2 regions of the Paenibacillus sp. ALE3 genome follow, and region 2 is predicted to be linked to the other one. Evidence: riboswitches for the same ligand, from Rfam matches in the RefSeq annotation. Region 2 holds a riboswitch; the other holds the start of a gene.
What was found. Region 2 has a riboswitch for cyclic di-GMP ahead of ACXHJ2_RS21650 (transglutaminase-like domain-containing protein). Riboswitches for the same ligand answer to the same signal wherever they lie in the genome.
Positions count from the first base shown of each region.

Region 1 (4,216 bases), 940 kb from region 2:
CGCTCCTTCCGATTAAGACGCCATTGCAGTTGTCGCAGTAATCTTGGCAAGGCGTTACGAAACCTCGATTACTAGAAGCTTGCAAGCCCAGCGGGCAAGCGCCGAAAGCGTGAGATTTTTACAGGCTGACCGGACTTAATAATGTCCGGTCGTGCCTTTTGCACCACAAGGTATGATCGATATGATGCATTTTTGAGTAGCGCAGGAATGGATTTGAATCTGGAGAAGCGATAGCGTTCGCCTTTGGACCGGGATTCAAACCTTGATACGATATTATACAATCGAATGAATCCCGGTCCAACAGCGATCGTAAGATCAAATCCAGCCCGTAGCGGGTCACTCAACCTTGCCCCATTCGATCACCAACCAATATAGAGAGGAAGTGGAGATTTATGAAGCTCGTACTTTTGTCTGGTGGTTCCGGTAAAAGATTATGGCCGTTATCCAACGATTCCCGTTCCAAACAATTTTTGAAGGTACTGGAGAGCCCAGAAGGGATTTCGGAATCCATGGTACAGCGGGTATGGAGACAATTGGGAGACAACGGATTATCCGAATCCTCGTTTATTGCGACAGGGAGAGCGCAGGTCGAAATGATCCAGAGTCAAGTCGGATCGAATACGCGCATCATTGTTGAGCCGGAACGCAGAGATACTTTTCCTGCGATTGCGCTGACAGCGACTTATCTATATTCCATTGCGGGTGTTTCGCCTGATGAAATTATAGCTATATTGCCTGTAGATCCTTATGTAGAGGATGCTTTCTTTGCTTCCGTAGCCCAACTCGAACATACACTTCAGGAGAGTGAAGGAAAGCTTGCACTAATCGGGGTTGTCCCTTCCTATCCTTCAGAGAAATACGGTTATATTATTCCGAAAAACGATGCCACCCAAGGTAGCACAGGCTACTGCGAAGTGAGCCATTTTCAAGAGAAACCCGACCGGGAGCAGGCGGAGCGTCTAATAGAACGCAATGCTCTATGGAACTGCGGGGTTTTTGCATTCAAATTAAGCTATTTGCTGGATATTTTGGCATCAAAGGGCCTGCCGCTGAATTATGAAGAAATGCAAAAACAATATGCGTCTCTGGAAAAAATCAGCTTTGACTACGAAGTAGTCGAGAAGGAAAAAGACATCGTGGTGCTTCCGTACGATGGTTTTTGGAAGGATCTAGGAACTTGGAATACACTCACAGAAGAGATGTCTCATCAGCAAGTGGGTAGAGGGGTAGTAACGGAAGATTGCGTCAATACGAGTCTTATTAATGAGTTGGACATTCCTGTGGCGATCATTGGAACGAATGATCTGATTGTAGCCGCTAGCCCAGATGGCATTCTTGTGACCAATAAGGCAGAAAGTCCACGCATCAAGGAAGTGCTCAAGGCTCATGATCAGCGTCCAATGTATGAAGAACGTCGTTGGGGACAGTATCGGGTTGTAGACTATGTAAAGTATGACGAGGGTAATGAGGTACTGACCAAACGAATCCGCGTACACAAAGGTAAAAATATCAGCTACCAGCTTCACTTCAAACGAAGTGAAATCTGGACCATTATTAGCGGCGAAGCGGAAATTATTTTGAATGAGAAGCTACATAAAGTGAAGGCCGGTGACGTAGTTCGCATCCCTGAAGGGACGAAGCATAGCATTTTGGCTGTAACCGATGTGGATTTGATTGAAGTTCAGACTGGCTCTGAGTTGGTTGAAGAGGATATTGTACGCTTTTGTATGGATTGGAATGAAATTTCTCGTCATCAATTTATCTCGTAATTATTTGCGTAAAAACGTAAAAAAGAAGATTTGATGAAAAATAATGGCCCAAACTGTCGAAATTGGGCGAAAACCTGTAAATTCATGAACATGACCTATTAAATTTTGGTAAAAAAAAGTCGATACTTAGGGTAAGAAGGAATCCAAACTCCTTCCAACGATAAACGCAGCCCTGTCGAAAGACTGGTACGCAAAGCTAAAGGGCCTTCCCGTAAGGATGGCAGCCTGGCTACCGAAAGGAAGAGCTAAAGTGAGATTCAATTTTATTCCTCTGTATCGACTGATACGTCATGTACTCCCCGTTGTTATACTTTTTTCTTTGTTTCCCGTCGGCTTTGGTGATTCTCTGTCTGTGGTGAATGCCGCTTCATTACAACCTGTTAATTCGGACGCTTCTACTCAGGCCCGTGAACTATACAATTATTTACTCAGCATCTCTGGAAAGAAAACAGTCACTGGTCAGCATGATTATCTGGAAAGTCCAGATGAATTAAGCAACAAGGTCCAAAAAATCAGCCAGGCGTATGTGGGTCTGCACGGCTATGAGATGGGAGCCATCTCTGGTCAATCCGACACTACAGAAGCAGCACAACGTAAAAATGTCGTCGATAGCGCTATTCGTTGGAGCAGAGCTGGTGGCATTGTGACGATGACTTTTCATGAAGCGTTGCCGGGTAGACCGCTGACTTGGGCCAATGTGCAGGCGAAAGTAAGTCAGGCGGAGTTCAATAAATACGTGACACCAGGCACTACGCAGTATAACCTCTTCATTGCCGATCTGGATAAGGTCGCTGTATCGTTAAAGCAGCTTCGTGATGCAGGTGTTCCAGTATTGTGGAGACCTTATCATGAAATGAATGGTGACTGGTTCTGGTGGGGAAACAAAAACAATTTCAATCAGCTATGGAATATCATGTACGACCGTTTTGTAAACACGCATCAGTTGAACAATCTGCTGTGGGTGTGGAGTCCCAATGCTCCCAATTCCTACACTGTCCCGTATACCCCGAAATATCCGGGGGATGACAAAGTGGATATTTTGGCAGTAGACATCTACAACAATGATTTTAAGCAAAGTCATTATGAAGGACTGCTCGGGTTGGCACGGAATAAGCCGATTGCCATTGGCGAGCATGGTGAGATGCCTAGCTCTGAGGTGCTGCAGGCACAGCCCAAATGGGTGTATTCCATGACTTGGGGCAAGATGCTGACTGAGAATAACACAACCAATCAAATACAGGATTATATGAACGATTCGAGGAGTTTGACACGGGATGATGTGAAAAATGGGCTGGCAGCAATCCAACAACCTGGGGCAGATGTGCCGACTTTACCGGATGAGGGACAAAGTGAGCCTATCCCGGTTCCGCCAGTAGTAATCGTACCCCCAGCTCCGACTCCTCCTTCTGTTCCTGATGTAGTATATGTGAACGGGCTGCGGGGCGAATATTTTAACAATATGAATGTGAACGGCAGTCCTGTTTTGATCCGTACAGACAGCAAGCTGGATTATAACTGGCGCGCCGTTGCTGCTGATCCCAAGGTAAATGCCGACCAGTTCTCGGTTCGCTGGACAGGTAAAATCAAACCACAATACAGCGAGACCTATACATTTACAACTATATCCGATGATGGTATTCGCGTATGGGTAGACGGCAAGCTGGTGATTGACAGTTGGTTCAAACAAAGCTGGACAGAGCGTAAAGGCAGTATTGCTTTGGAAGCAGGTAAAATGGTAGATCTAAAAGTGGAATACTATGATGAAAAAGGCGATGCGATGGCTCGTCTGATGTGGGAAAGTCAGCATGAAGCGAAAGCGGTGGTTCCCGGAAACGCTTTGTTTCTTCCTTGATAGATACTCTTTCCCGGTCATAAATTTTGAGGAGAGAGGGTGTATCATATGATGAAAAAATGGTTGACCCATAGGTATACGGTCGTATTATCCGGATTACTAGGTGTCGCAGCTCTAGCCATGATCGCTTGGTTTATATACACGCCTTCAAAAAGTGCAGAATTGCAGACGGATAAGGTAGCGGCGGCCAGTCCAGTATGGAAGCTGGGCCAGAGGGATGACTCTTCAGCGGAATTTAAAGGAGTAGTCGGTAGGGATAATATCGAAATTTCTGCAGCAGCAGCTTCTACTGAATCCTCTGCTAAAGGAACATTCTCGGCGTTGTCGGAAGCAGAGAGTACAACAGTTCCGGTATTGCTCAGCAGTGGTGATATTCCTCCAGGTTTGAATGCATCCACGAATCCAGAACTGTCACTTCAGTATAAACTGAATCAGGTTCCTCCCAATGGTATGATATTCCGTGTTCGGATTTTGGATGCGGGCAAAGCGGTGCCGCAGATGGCAGTCTTTTCAAATCATCAGCTGTCCGGAATTATTCAGATTGCCGGGGTATCCGGTACTGGGAGTACCTATAACTTCAAAAATAACTACGAGC
Region 1 covers NZ_CM134214.1:3,886,087-3,890,302, reverse strand. The annotation lists gene ACXHJ2_RS17395 (hypothetical protein) at 72-344, opposite strand; gene ACXHJ2_RS17390 (sugar phosphate nucleotidyltransferase) at 393-1,769, shown strand; cyclic di-GMP riboswitch class I at 1,925-2,006, shown strand; gene ACXHJ2_RS17385 (glycosyl hydrolase) at 2,020-3,621, shown strand; gene ACXHJ2_RS17380 (hypothetical protein) at 3,670-4,216, shown strand, end outside.
Region 1: another riboswitch for cyclic di-GMP. It lies ahead of ACXHJ2_RS17385 (glycosyl hydrolase); the one in region 2 lies ahead of ACXHJ2_RS21650 (transglutaminase-like domain-containing protein).

Region 2 (4,216 bases):
TACACGATCTATAGCCTTTGTTTGATAACGGATGGTATATGGGGCTTCAATATCCGTATTGAAAAGCAGATTGAAACCATTGGTACCATGATCGTCAGTAACTGGAGTGACGCTGTATTGGGATGCAGGGAGCTCATCCTGTGTATCCCCTTTATACACTTTAAGTGAATTTATGATGAGTTGTTGGCTGTTATTAAAACGGTCACTTAACGCGGCTTTAGCTGCGGGAATTTTTTTGTTGGCAAAATTATATTTGATTGCCCATGAGATCGTTTGTGTGACTGGGTCGTATTTCTCCACTTTTTTGCTTAAAAAATCCCCGCGTTGAACAGTGACTGTAGCTGTTGCGGAGGTATCCTTCACATCGTCCCCTGAAAAAGTGGCTGTGTTGGAGAAACGAGTATCCTCGCTTGTTATGTTTGTGGAGTATTGAATTCGGTAGGCGCTGTTAATACTCTCCTCGTTAAAACGGATTCTGAAGCCCGGCACAACCGGATCAGCCTCTACTGTATACTTATCTGCGCTAACAGTGTCCCCCAGCACGGTGGTTCCGTTCACATTAATTTGTAAATGGTTTACCCGGATGGAGTCCTTGACTAGTTCTAGTCCTTGGGGAGTTGGGTCGGTTACTACAGCGTGTTTGATAGGATCCAAGTGTTTATTTACGTCAACTGTCCAATGAATTTGGTCTTTTCCATCAAACTTTCCTTGTTTCTCCATTGTAGGACCAGCTGCAGGCTTAATATTTACGATAGCCGTTTGCTCGCCGCCTTTGATCGGGATCGCAATAATAACTTGTGTACTGCCTTTTTCTATTTGTGTGCTAAATTCAGTTTTGATCTCTAGCTTACCGCTGACATTAGAGTGGCTTTCTACGTAATCATTAAATGTCATAACCACTTTACCTTGACGGTCTACGGTAAAATGACCTACTTCTCCATCTGTATTCGTCAAAGGAGACGTAATATCTGTGTAAATTTGGAATTGCTCAGGTAATTGAAAGGTAAAGGTGTCTCCAGCTTTATACGTATGGTTCGGCAGTTCCCATTCATAGCCTAAATGGATGGCGGAACCAATATCAATACGGCTATCGGGATTATACACTGCATCAATAACACTTCCAGTAGAATCTGTAAGGGTTAGCTTGGTTAAAATACTTTCTTGAGTTGCCCTAACTTCAGAAGTTGAGCCAGCAGTTGGTTCAGGGACTGGAGCCGGGACAGCAGGTGGGATGTTAATTGGCTCTGAGGGCATTGGATAAACATCGTTAGTCACACTCTGAACCGGATCGGTTCCTGGGGTCACTGGCAGAGTAGAGTCGGGATTTTGTGCATAAGCTTGTGTTGTGCTGAACAAACACTGCAAAAAGAGCAATAGCGCAACCGTTGCTGTATTCCATTTTTTTCTCATACGGTAAACAAATCTCCTATTCTTAAAATACTCTTATTTAACGGCTAATGGTTATTCCTTCGAGGTCGAGAGAACTGTATTTATATATTCATCATTCATTCATATGATGCTATGTTAGCCGCATTAATTACTTGTTCAGAATTTATGAAAATTCATGTTCGGGATGAACCTCCTCCTTTTGACTCGAAATTAGATAATGGTTGGAAATCTCATTGTCTTCCTGGACTAGAATACATGCCACATCTCAACAATTTCTCAACAAGGATAGAAAAAGAGCCTTGATCATGTGATCAAGGCTCTTCAAGAAATGTAGTTCTATTTTTTCATTTTTTAAAAAATATGAATTAAAAACATTGATATTAATATTGCTTTGTTTTAATGTATTTGGAGGGATCTTTGACCATTTCGAATTTCTGTTTACCCATATACAGTGCTGCATCTACTGTAGTGTCTACGACCACCCACTGATTATCGATGTAGACCTCATTCCAGGCATGATAAGTGTCCACGTAGGAAGATTTGCCCATAACCAGCTTGGTTGGTACATCTACACTTCGTAACATAGCAGCCATCAGTGAAGCATAACCATAACAAATATCTTTTTGAGAGCTTAGCGTATGATCAATTTGTGGCAGATAGTCAGTCGTTAAGGCAAAGGCCTGATTGGAGTCATACTTGATATGACTAATTACGTAGTCATAGATTTTTTGCAGCTTCTCGCGATCCGTTGTTGCACCTTGGGTTAACTCACGGGCTTTTTGAATCGCTTGATTAGTACTACTCCAGTTAATATTTTGAACGGAATTAAGATACACCGCTTTGCTATCGTTTAGCTTTAACTCGATCGTATCTTGTCCTATCACTTTATATTGATTACCACTAAGCTGTTCTAAAATACTGATGTTATAGTTCCCATTACCCATTTGGAGAGGAAATACTTCTTCGGATTTCCCGGGTGTTAAATTATAAGAGTATTTTTGTGCATCTTTGGTAACCAAAATCTTGGTTTTAACGTTAGGTTTAACAGGGTAGCGCACACTGACCGTCCCATGATTTACATTGTTTTGGTCCAACCATGCAACACTATCAGCAGCGTAAATTGTCGAATTTAAGAGAATTGCGGACAGCATGAAAAATAGGAGAAGTGTGGAAAGTATCATTTTCCCCATAAAAAACTTCCTTTCGGTGGCCAGGCTGCCATCATCAATAGAAGGCCCTATAGCTTTGCGTCCCTGCCTTTCGACAGGTTTGCCATTTCGTATAAAGTTTTCGGGAAAAATAAGCACGACAAAAAGCCACTTCAACCGGTAGCTGGCTGCCATCATACAGAAGGCCCTGTAGCTTTGCGTCCTTGCCTTTCGACAAGTTTGCCATTTATCCTGAATAGCTTGTACTATTATTCTATCAGTTAGGTACTCTATTAGGCAAGTTTAAATCTCAGATTTTCGCTATTTATCGACAAAGAAAGCTTGCAGATTATACATAAGACCTATTTTATACGGTTTCCCCATTTTTTGCGATAGGAATGAGGCGTTTCTCCAATGTGCTCTTTGAACAGATTGATAAAATGACTTGTGTTGGGAATGCCCACATATTGTGCGATGTCCACAATAGCTACATCACTAGTTTTAAGCCAGCTTTGAGCAGCCGTGATACGAACATTAATAAGATACTCAATAGGGGAAAAGCCAATCTGTTTTTTAAAGTTTTTAGCCAGGTTGAACTTGTTTAGACCAAACATTTCTGCTAGCGAATCCAGCGTGATCCGCTCACAATAGGATTGATCCAGATATTGCTTTACCTTGCGCACCTCTGCAGTTCCATCTGAATTTGCATTGGGATTGGTGTAAGGGTGCTGTAAAATAATCGTTAACAAGTCAACGATTATCCTGGATGAGAGCAGCTCAGATGATAAGCTTCGTTCTGGCTGTACATGTAATAAGGTGCGCAGCTTGTCCAGTACTGTACTTGAATCCTTTAGTGAGATTACGGGCTTATTGTGTTTATCGAATTGTTCGTAGAAATGGTCAATAAGATTGCCATATAGATTCACACTAATAAACTCCCATGTCTTCTGACAGGAAGTTTTGTACTGTACATATTCTTCGCAATTAATAAAAAGCATATCATGAGGTTTCAATATATAATCCTTGCCCCGGTATTGTAATTCCCCTCTCCCAGACAGAGTAAAAAGGAGCAAAAAAGAGGTGAGCTTTTGCCGTTCCATTACATAAGCATCTGTTTTGAAATAGCCTATTTCCTGTATATAAAAGAGGGATTTTTTAGCAAAAGCAGAGGGTGTACATATAATTGCAACTGGATCATCGCTCCAGACATACTGGGCATTTTTTTGGTTTGTTGTCATATCCAATTCCTTTACAAAAGAACAATTTTAGTAAGACAATTGTAGTTTGTTTCATGAATATCCTTTTAGAACCGGAGTTCCCATTTACAAAGGTTATTTTATCACATTAAAGTATATTCATGTATCGATTTGGGGTTATACATCATATAACAAAATTAACCAGAAGGCACCTATTTGAAAAGGATAAGGTCATTCTGGAATTTATTCCTTAAATTGATGGAATAAAGAATGAGGTTGGAAATAATTAATTTCCTCAATGAATATATCGTAATCTTGCAATTCCACTTTTTGAGGCATTTATCCTTTAGGTTGCAAGAAAAATGGGACCATAATTCGACAAAATGATTCAAAGGGCTCATTTTGTTAGAAAATAGTTGTAACTTAATTGTTGTGATTTTGTTCACGAAAATGTATGGATAAGTGTGGTTATGCGAACTCAAT
Region 2 covers NZ_CM134214.1:4,829,754-4,833,969, reverse strand. The annotation lists gene ACXHJ2_RS21655 (LPXTG cell wall anchor domain-containing protein) at 1-1,410, opposite strand, end outside; gene ACXHJ2_RS21650 (transglutaminase-like domain-containing protein) at 1,770-2,540, opposite strand; cyclic di-GMP riboswitch class I at 2,592-2,673, opposite strand; cyclic di-GMP riboswitch class I at 2,714-2,792, opposite strand; gene ACXHJ2_RS21645 (helix-turn-helix transcriptional regulator) at 2,900-3,775, opposite strand.